DNA from 4 places in the Neobacillus solisequens genome. Region 1 is predicted to be linked to each of the others. Evidence: predicted binding sites of a transcription regulator. Region 1 holds the regulator's gene; each other region holds the start of a gene.

Region 1 (3,179 bases):
CAGCGACTCTTTATACTCGACCCTAATGGTTCTCCCGCCTATTTCTTTTACATGGCAATTCCAAAAGATTTTTATATCCACTTCATCGGCATTTAACAATCCGCCAATAGTAAATTGAGCCTCTCCTTTAAATGTTTCAGCTTCACAATCGCCACCAACAGAAAGGGTCCCTTTCATTTGAATTTCCTCGCCTTTAAGCCAGCCACCTATAGAAGTTTGGCCCGAGATTCGCAGCTTTTCCACTTCTACGTTACCGTTGATTTTAGCGGTCCCTTCAACTAAGATTTCATTGGAGTTCACGTCCCCCTCCATTTTGCTCTTTCCGCTCACGATTACCTTTTCCGCCCGAATATTCCCTTTTGCTGTACCTAAACCATTGCATTCAAATTCATTGCAATCGATATCGGAATTGACGCTTCCTCTGCCGTTAATCAACACTTTGTCAAATTGTCCGCCATTGGATGATCCAATGCCATTTATATAAAGGTCTCCCTTTTTTTGCGTATCCATTTCCATTCCCCTTTTATAGTAATTTGGCTTTTAGTTCTTCCATGCAGCCCATCAATGGCAGGCGGGACACAACCTTTGTTCCCGTTTCAAAATGAATACTCTCCGCATTGATTGCTAATAGGCACGAAGAAACACCTAGCTTTCGGGTGATCACTAACTCACCGCTTTTTTGCTTAATCGTCGTTCGATTAGCTACTAGGAGCTGAACGATCATTCTTCCCTCTTCGAGATTTACCTCTCCGGACTGCAATAGCTTATCTAATACATATATTTCAAGTATTCTCGAAAAATTAAAGTCAGGACCATTTTTTTCAATATCCAGATATAGATTTATCGCTGTTTGCGAAACAGTGTTTCGTTTTACTAGTTCTTCAGCTGATAATTGTAGGTCTGTTACGCTTGGAGAAAACATATTGGCCAATTCATCCAACGATAAATTCTCCTTCATCGTTTGGATTTTTTCGATGCGTTTTAAGATCTTTTCTTTAGGAAAAAAAGTCTCCTGACCAGTAAAAGTGGACTTGCGAATAAACCATTCCTCGGGAATCAAGTCTTTTCGCTTCCAGCGATATAACTGCCCATATGATATTCCTGCTAAATCCAATAACTCTTTTTTAGAAATTAACTCCTCACTCATTTTTTAAAAACTCCTTTCCGATGACATTAATGTAACATAACACTGTTACGTTGTAAAGGCGTTGTTTTATCATTTTGTAAATTTTTTGGTATCCTACCAAAAAAAAAAGGCCGGACCATTAAAATGGGTCCGCCTCTATCCAGGAATACCGCCCATCAAAATGTTTTTTAGGAGGTACTTGCGATTTCTATCGGAATTCTCTCATCACTTTTTCCAAAACCCACCCTTCGAGGACCTCTCCCTTTTTCGGGTTAATAAGGGGTCTCTGTCTTACTCCTTTTTTTAGAAAAAAAATGGGCCCTCCCAATTATGGAAAGACCCATGGCAAAATTATTCTTCAACTTCTACTTCTCCAATTGATGGATAATGCTTTAAAAAGTACACCAATGATTGCAGTTCAACTGCTAAATCAATATGGTGAACCCGAATGGAGGCTGGAACATTTAATCTGGCAGGGGTGAAGTTTAAAATACCTCTGACCCCTGTATTCGCAAGGCGATCCGTTATCATCTGAGCAACAGGAGCAGGTACGGTTAAAATCGCAACCGAAATATCATCCTCGACCAAATGTTTTTCCAAATCATCCATGGACAGAACCGGAACATCGCCGATGGAAGTGCCAATTTTATCGGGTGAAACATCAAACGCGCACTGAATTTTCGTATTGTTATTTTTTAAAAAATTATAATGTAAAAAGGCTGTGCCCAAATTCCCTACCCCAATTAAGGCAACCTTCGTTAATTCGTCTTGATCCAAGGTTTTTCGGAAAAAGGACAATAGATAATTGACATTATAGCCGTAACCCTTTTTACCAAGGGCTCCAAAATAGGAAAAGTCCCTGCGAATTGTTGCGGAGTCTACTTTTACTGCCTCGCTTAATTCGGCTGATGATACTCGTTGCTTTCCGGAAGAATGCAAGTTTTGTAAAAATCGATAATATAAGGGTAATCGCTTTGCTGTTGCTTGTGGGATTTTCATTGTTTCATTCGACATATTACTCCTTCACCCCGCTAATCATTTTGTTTATATTCGATCAAGTCGTCTAAAATCGCCATTTTTGCCGCCGGATTTCTCCATTAAGTAGGTAGGGCCGATTACCATACCCTTATCCACTGCTTTACACATATCATATACCGTTAATGCACAAACAGACGCCGCTGTTAGCGCTTCCATTTCAACACCTGTCTGCCCTTTAGTCTTAACTGTTGCCTGAATTTGCAATGTATACTGATCGTTATCGCTTTCCCAGGAGAAAGTAACATTTATACCAGTTAATGGAATCGGGTGGCACATCGGGATGATTTCCCATGTCCTTTTCGCTGCCATCACTGCTGCCACTTGGGCAACTGCTAAGACATCGCCTTTTTTCATTTCCTCATTAGTGATTTTTTCATAAATTTCTTTACTCACAGTAATGCTAGAATGCGCAAGCGCTGTTCTCGCCGTTTCCGGCTTATCGCTTACATCCACCATCTTTGCTCTGCCTTCTTCATTAAAATGCGTAAACTCTGCCATAGTATAGTCCTCCAAAAAAAATGATACTATATTTTACCGTCTCTGTGTGTGAAAGTTTGAGCGAATGGTGATATTTTTTTCCAAAACGTACAATATCCTGCTTTATTGCCGTTATTTCAGGAATACGGTACACTATTCCTAGGTAATAGAGGTGAAAAAATATGATTTTATTACAAGTTAATCAATTACAAAAATACTTTGGTGCTGACCTTATTTTATCCAATATTAAGCTTGAATTACAAACGAGGGACCGTGTTGCCCTTGTAGGTCGTAATGGTGCTGGAAAATCCACCCTTCTAAAAATTATCGCAGGGCATCTTTCCCATGACGGTGGAGAAATTATCAAGCCAAAGGGTGTCTCGATCGGATACTTAGCGCAAAATACCGGGTTGGAATCAAGTCTGTCCATTTGGGATGAAATGTTAACCGTCTTTGAACATCTTCAGCAGCAAGAAAAGGCTTTGCGAAGACTTGAAGCGCAAATGGCTGATCCTGAAGTCTTTAATAACCCAACCAA
Region 2 (3,179 bases), on a different contig from region 1:
TGCCGGCAAGTTAATTAAAAAGCCTAATACACCCGCACCAACTAAATTCCAGATGGCTACAGAAATTAAGAACCAGAATGTGCCTTTATAAGGGAAGTCTACACCCCCATCACGCATCATCTTATATTGTTCATAAGCTTCCAAGATCAATAGAGTTAATGGAATTACCTCGAGTGCTGAGAATACAGCGCCAAGCCCAATCCAAACTTCTGCTGAACCGTTATAGTAATAATGGTGGCCAATTCCGATTACACCACTGCCTAATAGCAGAATTAATTGGAAATATAATTGTCTAACCGTTGATTTTTTCGTCACTAAACCTAGTTGTACTAATAAGAATCCAATCACTACGACTGCAAATACTTCAAAAATACCTTCTACCCAAAGGTGGATAATCCACCAGCGCCAATAGTCAGCAAAGGTAAAGCTGGTATCAGGATTAATAAATAATGCAAAGATATAGAAAGCAGGTACCGCAATAGCAGAGTAGAATAGCAAGTGGATAAGTCCACCCTTATCTGTTTCTCTTTTAAGCCCTGCTTTTACACCACGGAACACAATGAAAAGCCAAATTAACATACCAACAATTAAGATTACCTGCCATACACGACCAAGTTCAATATATTCCCAACCGGAATGACCGAATAGGAACCATTCGTTTCCGAGTTTCCCATTGGCACCTAGCCATTCACCGACCATACTTCCGCCAACAAGAACTACCAATGCCCAGAATAAAATATCCACTAGTAAGCCTTGTTTCTTCGGCTCATATCCACCTACAAGTGGAGCCACATAAATCCCCATACCCAACCAAGAAGTAGCAATCCAGAAGATGGCAAGCTGTAGGTGATAGCCTTTTGTAATATTAAATGGTAGAATGTCATGAATCCATTTTATGCCAAAGAAGCTGTCCGGCTCGATATAATAGTGAGCTAGTAAAGCACCAAACATACATTGAACAAAGAACAAGATCGAAACAACTGTAAAATACTTACCTGTTTTGATTTGTGAACTAGTAACAGGAATTTTCCGTAAATCAATCCGTGGGAAATTCCCTTCTTTATATGCCTCAACCATGCCAAATTTATAACGATGGAAGAAATATAAAATAACCCCTAGCATTAGAATAAACAGAGTGATGCTTGCCCCGCTCCACCAAACTGCTGAAAATGACATTTTGTTTCCTGCATCTTCATAATAAGGCCAGTTATTTGTGTAAGTAATTTTATCACCTTCACGGACTGTACTTGAAAGCCATGCTGTCCAGAAGAAGAAATCAGAAATTTGTGTAATTTGATCACCTTTAGCGACATAGGCACGATGATCCTTTGGCATATCAGAGTCTTTTATCAAGTTAGCCTTTAATCCCCAGTCGTCGCCTTTAGTGAAAACTTGTTTATAGTAGGTTTGAACTTGTTTAAGTCCATAGCTTTGCGCATCCGTTAACTTTAAAGTCTCTTTACTGCTATCATAGCGATTCTTACGCATTTCTTTGATGACTTCAGCTTTTATCGAAGTTTGTTGACCATCATCTAGTTGGGCAAACCTCTTACTAAATTCCTGATTTGCCTTATAATCTTGCATTCCTTCAGTATATATCTTTAAAGACTCTGCCGTGTAGTCAGGGCCCATATATGAACCATGTCCCAACACCGTCCCATAATCCATTAGCCCATATTTTTGCCAAACCGCTTGGCCGCCCATTATGGTTGCTTTTGTAAACAAGACGTCCCCTTTTTCATTTGTGACTTCAAGAGGTCTTGGCGCTTGTTCCTTGAATATCCAATAGCCACCGCCCAATAATACGGTAAAGCTTAGTAGAATTGTAACAATTAAAATGGATTTTAAAAGGGCGTTTTTATTTTCCTTCACCACTTTTTTCGTGGGTTTTCCCCGTTCGATTTCCATACCAGAATCATCCTTTCGTTTTTGTTCACATTTGTATTGTAAATGTCAAAGGCCTAATACATAGTGAAGCACCTCATCTAAACCATGTGATATTCCTCACACCACTGAGAATTATTTTCAATCAACGTTTCATCTATGACGTAGGTCACATTTTTCCTGTGATATGACTGCTAAAATGAGAGTAATCAATATTTAATAACACGAAGGTGATGTTTAATGAAACAAGAGGATATTGAAAACAGATTATCAGAAGTTCCCTTATTTAAAGAGCTATCCAAGGAAGAACTTGCTCCAATCATAAAAATTGCGCAAACCCGATTCTATAAACATAAAATGTATGTCTTTATGCAGGACGATCCACTTGACCGAGTTTTCTTTATTCATAGTGGTAAAATCAAAATTTATAAAACGGATCTATCTGGTAAAGAACAGATTATCTCCGTTCTCGAACCAGGTGAAATGTTTCCACATGCTGGATTCTTCCGAAAGGGGAATTATCCTGCCCATGCCGAGGTGATGGAGGATGCAAATTTAATCGTAATCCCCATCGATAAATTCGAAGAAATTTTAATCACTTACCCGGAACTATGCATAAAGCTATTTAAGGTATTGGGCGAAAAAATTATCGACTTGCAAGGAAGATTAGAAGCCCAAGTTCTTCACAATACTTATGAGCAAATAGTTCTTCTACTAATCAGGCTTTGTAAAACTAATGCTGAAAAGGCTGGGGACCTATATAAGCTCTCCACACCATTTACCAATAGAGAATTGGCCAATATGATTGGTACAACCAGAGAAACAGTCAGCCGGACTATTAATCATTTAAAAAAGAAACAATATCTGCTCCAAGCAGAAGACGGGAATTTTATGATTGACCGTAACGCTTTACAACAAGAATTATTTTTATAACCAAATCAATACTAAAAAGGTGGAGAAAATGATGGAATCAAAAGTTATTGAGTTAGATGTGCGTGAGGATTTAAAAAATAAATTGGAACCATTTCAAAAAATCATGGAAGCTATTAAAGATTTAAATAAAGACGACACCTTTATACTCCATGCACCATTTAAGCCTGTCCCGCTATTTGCCGTTATGAAAGCAAAAGGATTTATGCATGATGAAGAAGAAATCGACAAAAAACATTGGAAGGTAACATTTACGAAGAAAAACTAGTGAAGGAGTGGTAATTTATGATCTTAGATAATCGCGGCTTAGAACCTCCACAGCCGATGATGCGGACCTTGGCTGCATTAGAAACACTAAGTGAAGG
Region 3 (3,179 bases), on a different contig from region 1:
ACAATTTATATAGAGCATGTAAAAAAATTCACACCTAAAGATTCTTTATTTTACTATACTAAGGAATAAGGAGTACAGCTGTTTTATTTGATACTTACGTTAAACAACTCTGATGAGTTTTGTACCCAGTGGATTGGAGCAGAAACCAACATACAAGTTTAACTGAGCCTTTTAGAAAAAAGCAGTTCAAGCTCTTAGAAATGGTTTTATCAATTTGTTTTGTTATAATAAATACAGCAAAAAGTTAGAGGAGTGAAGCAAAAGTGAACGAAGAGTTAAAAGAAAATATTATGGGTGCATTAGAGCTTGTAATTGACCCTGAACTTGGGGTTGACATAGTTAATTTAGGTTTAGTTTATAATGTTGAAATGGATGATGATGGAATCGTAACAGTCACGATGACATTAACTGCGATGGGATGTCCACTTGCAGGAACCATTGTTGATCAAGTTAAGCGAGCTATTGCAGATATTCCTGAAATTAAAGATACTGAAGTCAATATCGTTTGGAATCCACCATGGAACAAAGACATGATGTCGCGTTACGCAAAAATCGCGTTAGGAATTCGTTAAGATGAAAAATAAAGTCATTTTAGTAAGTTCCCATCAGCTTGGCAGAGGGGATGAAGCCCTTGGGGAAAGCATCCTCGAAACGTTTTTTACCATTTTAAAACAAAAAGAAGAACTTCCTGTTGCTGTGTTTTGTATGAACAGTGGAGTCTTAACAATGACTGAGGAGTCATTAGTCTCTGTCCATTTAAAAGAAATGGAGGATAAAGGAGTCAAGATTTTAGGATGCAAAACATGCGCTGATCATTTTGCGGTAACTGAAAAATTAACAGTTGGCAAGATTAGTGGCATGGACTACTTTATCGAATTGGCAAGTAAATATGAGGTTTTGACTATTTCTTAAAACATTTTTACCCTTAAAGGATAAACGCATCAGAGTTCTCAAAAGAATTCTAATGCGTTTTTTTATTTGTTCATTATCGTAGTGATGAAGAACAAAACTCGGCTGGTCAGTAAGAAAACTGTCCTTCATCGTGGAGATGAAAGACAAAATTCAACTGGGCAAAAAGAAAACTGTTCTTTATCATGGTGATGAAGGACAAAACTCAACTGGTCAGTAAAAAAACTGTCTTTCATCGGGGGGATGAAAGACGGAACGAGATTAGTCCACAGGAAAATTGGTTTTCATCAACCCTGTAAGTGATTTGATTTAAAGGATTGAACTGTTTTTTTAGAGGCATTACAAAATTCCCCCTGTTTCAGTGCTCTCCTGCCTTTTTTATTCTCTATTTCCATTCACAAAACGTACATATCTAACAGGCACATTGTGAGGTAGTTCACTTTTTTCACCTTTTAACCTGTTTATAATACAAAGTAATCGAGGCTTTTTAGTTGAAATAGCCTAAATTTTAGGAGGAGTTTCAGAATGAATTTTAATCGGGATTTTAATAAAGATCCGTTTATCGTGATTTGGGAACTAACTCGTGCATGTCAATTAAAATGTCTGCATTGCCGCGCTGATGCTCAATATACAAGAGATCCCCGTGAACTTTCTTTTGAAGAGGGAAAAAACTTAATTGATCAAATATATGATATGAATAATCCTTTGCTTGTTTTTACAGGTGGCGACCCGTTGATGAGGGAAGATGTGTTTGAAATTGCGAAATATGCCGTTCAAAAAGGTGTGCGCGTTTCGATGACACCAAGTGCTACCCCAAATGTTACAATCGAGGCCATGCGTAAAGCAAAAGAAGTAGGTCTTTCTCGCTGGGCATTTAGCTTGGATGGGCCCACTGCCGAAATTCATGATCATTTCCGTGGAACGTCCGGTTCATTTGATCTGACAATGGAACGGATTAAGTACTTACATGAACTGGAAATGCCGATTCAAATCAATACGGTCGTTTCAAGATATAATTACGACCATTTAGAGGAAATGGCTAAATTGGTTGAGGAACTAAACTGTGTTCTTTGGAGTGTCTTTTTCCTTGTTCCAACTGGAAGAGGACAGGTAACTGATATGATTTCTCCAGTTGAACATGAGAAAGTGTTGCGCTGGTTATATGACCTCAGTAAAAAAGTGCCGTTTGATATTAAAACAACCGAAGCCATGCATTATCGTCGCGTGGTGATTCAGCAAAAAATGCGCGAAGCAAAAGCACAAACAGATGAAATCAATTACTTATCAGCTCTGACCGAAAAAGGATTAACTGGTTCTATCGATGGATTAGGAAGGGCTCCAAAAGGGGTAAATGATGGAAATGGTTTTGTATTCATTTCTCATATTGGCGATGTTTATCCAAGTGGCTTGTTACCAGTAAAAGCCGGGAATGTTCGTGAAACCCCATTGGCTGAAATTTACCGCGAATCGCCTATCTTCCAATCATTAAGAAATCCAGATGGTTTTAAAGGAAAATGTGGTGTATGTGAATTCCGTTATGTATGTGGTGGTTCGAGATCAAGAGCATATGCGATGACTGGCGACTATTTGGAAAGTGAACCATTCTGTGTTTATATTCCAAAGGCACTGAGAGAAAAACATTCATAAAAAAAGGAAGCAGCGGTCCTGGAGGAGCTGCTTCCCTTGCTATTCAATATTACAATAGACGGCTGAGCAATTTTCACAGCCAATCTCATCTTTTAGATATTGGAGATTTAAAATAGATATTTTCCCTTTTTTAATCGAAATAATTTTGTCTTTCTTTAAATCACTTAAAATCCGGTTGGTACTTTCGCGTGAGGTACCACAGAAGTTAGCCAATTCTTGATTCGTTAGTGGCAGATCAATTAATATCTCATCACCCTTCGGAACACCGTAACTATTGGACATCCGAATTAAAGTTGAGAAAAGGGCACCGCGTTTACCATTCAAAACTAGATCACGGAACTTTGTTTGGGTTTTACGGAAATGATCACTCATCCATTTCATAAATTCAAATGCAAGCTTACTGTTCTGGAAGATTTCACTTTCAATCACATCTTTTTTAATTGCGGCAATCTCACCTTCTTCAAGGACCCGCGCACTTAATAAATATTTTGGACTATCCGTAAATAGCGTTAGTTCGCCACAAATATCATTTTTTCCACAAATTCTTAATGAAAGCTCACGGCCATCTGACGTAATCTTGCTGATTTGAATTTTGCCAGAAATAATAACATATAATTCATCCG
Region 4 (3,179 bases), on a different contig from region 1:
GATCCCTTCTACTGTACGGCCTACGATAAGACCGTTACCGATACCTGCACCTACTGCTGCTAAACCGATTGCGATTGCTGCTGCTATAAGATTCATTATTTTGTTCCTCCTTAAAAATGGATAAATAAGTTTTTTATTTGTTTTCAACTTCTTATAAAATTAATGGTCAGCGCTCACTTTATGAGACATATAAACCATTGTTAACATAGTAAAGATATACGCCTGAATACATCCGACGAAAATCGAGAATGCCTGCCAGACAAAGGTCAGCGGAATAGCTGCAATAAACCCTGCTATACCTTGATGTGCTAGTCCAGCTGCTAATAAAGATAGCAACAATTCCCCGGCATAAATGTTACCGTAAAGACGCAGACCAAGCGTTAAGGTATTGGCAAATTCCTCAATAATTTTTAACGGGAATAAAAACTTCATTGGGCTGAAGAACGTTCCCCCGTAGGCTTTCGCCCCTCTTAATTTCACGCCATAAAAATGCGTTAACCCGACTACCATAACCGCCATGGTTAAAGTGATTACTGGGTCAGCTGTTGGCGATTTCCACCAAAGTTTTTCGTCAACAATAATTGCAAATGGCAGACCTAGCATATTGGATACAAAAACGTACATGATGATTGTCAGACCGAGAACATGAAATCTTCCGCCGTCCTTCCAATCCATTGTACTGTTGATGATGCCCTTAACAAAGTCCATCACCCACTCCAAAAAGTTTTGCATCCCTGTAGGTTTCATGGCCAGTTTGCGGGTTGCTATCACGGCAATTAAGAAAACAATCACACTGGATACGGTAATCATCAACATATTCGCCGCGTTAAACCAAAGACCCATAAATTCAAACTCAGGAGCCCCATGATGCATGTAAACTTCACCTCGCTTCCCGTTTATTTATGTACATGCAGTGCATGATAAAAATAATTTATCATAATGACAATATAGGATGTCATTAGCCCCAATGCAACACCTTCTACCCTAAAATATTGTGGACATTTTAAGGCAATTGTTACTGAAATCGCTGCCATTGCTAATCTTTGTAGGGATCCAAGCGAACGCAGTTTTTTTCCTTGAGAAATGGCTTTGTCAAATTTGTCTGCCTTTCTCATTAACAACCAAAGATTCACGTTGCTAAAAATGGTACCTAGTATGATTCCAAGGAAAACGGTTTTGTAGGATGTAAACCCCCAGCCAAGTACACAAATGGATAATATGTAAAAAGTCCATTTTCGCTGTCTGTTATATAGTTCTTTAAAATCTGGCATGGTTATTTATCTCCTGAATAAAACTGACGGATTGAGAGCAACATGGAATATACACCTGCAGAAAGCCCCAACAACAGTCCGATAATTAAGAAAATTGGCTCTGTACCCCAATTCTTATCGATCCATCTGCCTGCAAATATTCCTATTAAAATAGAGCCTACCAATTGGGAGACAATCGCGGACATTAAGGCCATAGCACGAAATGGATTTCGATCTTTTTGCATAAAAAATCATCCTCACCATAAGAGAATGGGTGTTGGAAAAAAATTATTCAAGAATATAACATTGTTGGGCTCGTGTCAAATGAAATTTTAATGAAAACGCTATGATTACACCCTTTGTTAGCATACAATAGGCAATGTTTAATGTCAATTGGTTTACGTGAATTAATCAACATGCAATTTCCCGAATTTTATAAATTTAAATTACCTTAACACTACCTACGTAGTACAAAATATTCTTACGGATTTTCTACTAATTTGGTTTCATTTTTTATAATAAAAATGGAAAAATTTTTGAATTAATACTACTTAGAAAATTATTTCTAGTTATTTCCCGAAGTTATTTTGCAAAATAAAAAGAGCTGGCAACAGCTCCTTTTATTTGTCAATGACAATCATCGTTTCAATAAAGTCCTCTTTGCCGGCTTTTTTGGCAAAAACTTTCACCCTATATGTGCCTGCCGGCGGTAAACTTTCTTGTGATAGTTCTTTTCGAATTAGCCCTTTTTTCACGTTTGTGCTGGAATCCAAAAACTGAACAAAACGATAGTCCTCAGGGTTAAAGAGCGCAATGCCAAACTCCTCAGCTCCCCCTGGCATATACACCTCATACCGATAAGTGCCTGGCTGATCTCCTGGAGTAAAATCAAAGCCCATTATTCTCGGGTAGCCCGGTTCCTCAAGAACATATAAATAAGGAACATGATAGATCGTATCCCCAGCATTTACAGCTAAATAGCCATCAAAAATCTTCTCTTTAAACACTTTTGGATCGACCTCAAGCTCAACTGTTACCTCCTTTGATTGTTTTGGTCCCAATGAAAATGATATCGGGAACCGCCAGTTGAGTCCTTCCCTTTGCTTGGGCAGATCAAATGAGTACATTTGTGTTCGACTGCTAGTATTTTCTATTTTTAAAATGTCAATATGCCTATTCTTACCTTCAGTGAATTTTCCAAATTTAATGCTCCCTGGCATGATGAGTGATTCCGTCTTGATTGCCTCATCTACTTGAATTCTACCAGCCCCTTGGGCATAGGTATGATAATAGGGCGCGTTGATGGGACCTGATCCACGGCTTAATTCAAGGGAGGTTTCTGTTTTCACAAGTGGTTTTGCCGTATTCATTAGGGCAGCCTTTATTTGATCGGGTGTCCAGTCAGGGTGGGCCTGTTTAATTAAGGCACATGCACCGGCGACATGCGGCGCTGCCATACTTGTTCCTTGGAGCGATAAATAGCCTCCTGGTATGGTTGAATGAATCGCAACGCCAGGGGCAACAATATCCGGCTTTATATCCCAAGTCATCGTTACCGGCCCCCTGGAGCTAAAATCAGCTAGACGATCTTTTTCCTTTATTATTTGAACTCTTGATAGACCTTTGACGTTTTGAATGGCTCTTTGCAGCCTCTTTCCCTCCTCCTTCGTGAGGGAACCGACAGGGATATCCAACATTCCATCAAGGTTACCCATAAAGCTACCGTTGACATTGTTATAAATGATGACCGCTTTCGCTCCCGCCGCGCGTGCATGATTGGCTTTTTCCGTAAAAGTAAGTGTACCCCGTTCAATTAGGGCGATTTTTCCTTGAACGTTTTTTAAATCCGTTTTTCCTCCCATTCCTCCTTCGACTAACTCTAGCGATCGATCAAGGTTCCATGGCACTGAACCTTCCATCGGCTGAATA

The links. Region 1 encodes Rex, which represses fermentation and respiration genes when NADH is low (regulators of the CRP and FNR family bind a similar motif). Its sites were predicted from a motif close to TTGTGAAATATTTCACAA; they were not measured.
Region 2: a site for Rex is predicted at 1,993-2,010, ahead of ACI3K6_RS00585 (nitric-oxide reductase large subunit). Genes of this name have one in related genera too.
Region 3: a site for Rex is predicted at 1,334-1,351, ahead of ACI3K6_RS05160 (TIGR04053 family radical SAM/SPASM domain-containing protein). Genes of this name have one in related genera too.
Region 4: a site for Rex is predicted at 1,651-1,668, ahead of ACI3K6_RS08085 (AtpZ/AtpI family protein). Genes of this name have one in related genera too.

Annotation. Positions count from the first base shown of each region.
Region 1 covers NZ_JBKFGJ010000027.1:83,811-86,989, forward strand. Annotated here, with positions in the region: gene ACI3K6_RS21725 (polymer-forming cytoskeletal protein) at 1-510, opposite strand, end outside; gene ACI3K6_RS21730 (YhbD family protein) at 524-1,147, opposite strand; gene ACI3K6_RS21735 (redox-sensing transcriptional repressor Rex) at 1,478-2,140, opposite strand; gene moaC (cyclic pyranopterin monophosphate synthase MoaC) at 2,171-2,662, opposite strand; gene ACI3K6_RS21745 (ABC-F family ATP-binding cassette domain-containing protein) at 2,824-3,179, shown strand, end outside.
Region 2 covers NZ_JBKFGJ010000002.1:30,152-33,330, reverse strand. Annotated here, with positions in the region: gene ACI3K6_RS00585 (nitric-oxide reductase large subunit) at 1-1,908, opposite strand, end outside; gene ACI3K6_RS00580 (Crp/Fnr family transcriptional regulator) at 2,125-2,817, shown strand; gene ACI3K6_RS00575 (DUF2249 domain-containing protein) at 2,849-3,082, shown strand; gene ACI3K6_RS00570 (DUF2249 domain-containing protein) at 3,100-3,179, shown strand, end outside.
Region 3 covers NZ_JBKFGJ010000003.1:193,205-196,383, forward strand. Annotated here, with positions in the region: gene ACI3K6_RS05150 (metal-sulfur cluster assembly factor) at 264-572, shown strand; gene ACI3K6_RS05155 (DsrE family protein) at 574-912, shown strand; gene ACI3K6_RS05160 (TIGR04053 family radical SAM/SPASM domain-containing protein) at 1,435-2,556, shown strand; gene ACI3K6_RS05165 (Crp/Fnr family transcriptional regulator) at 2,596-3,179, opposite strand, start outside.
Region 4 covers NZ_JBKFGJ010000006.1:113,794-116,972, forward strand. Annotated here, with positions in the region: gene atpE (F0F1 ATP synthase subunit C) at 1-96, opposite strand, end outside; gene atpB (F0F1 ATP synthase subunit A) at 160-873, opposite strand; gene ACI3K6_RS08080 (ATP synthase subunit I) at 897-1,271, opposite strand; gene ACI3K6_RS08085 (AtpZ/AtpI family protein) at 1,274-1,495, opposite strand; gene ACI3K6_RS08090 (S8 family serine peptidase) at 1,871-3,179, opposite strand, start outside.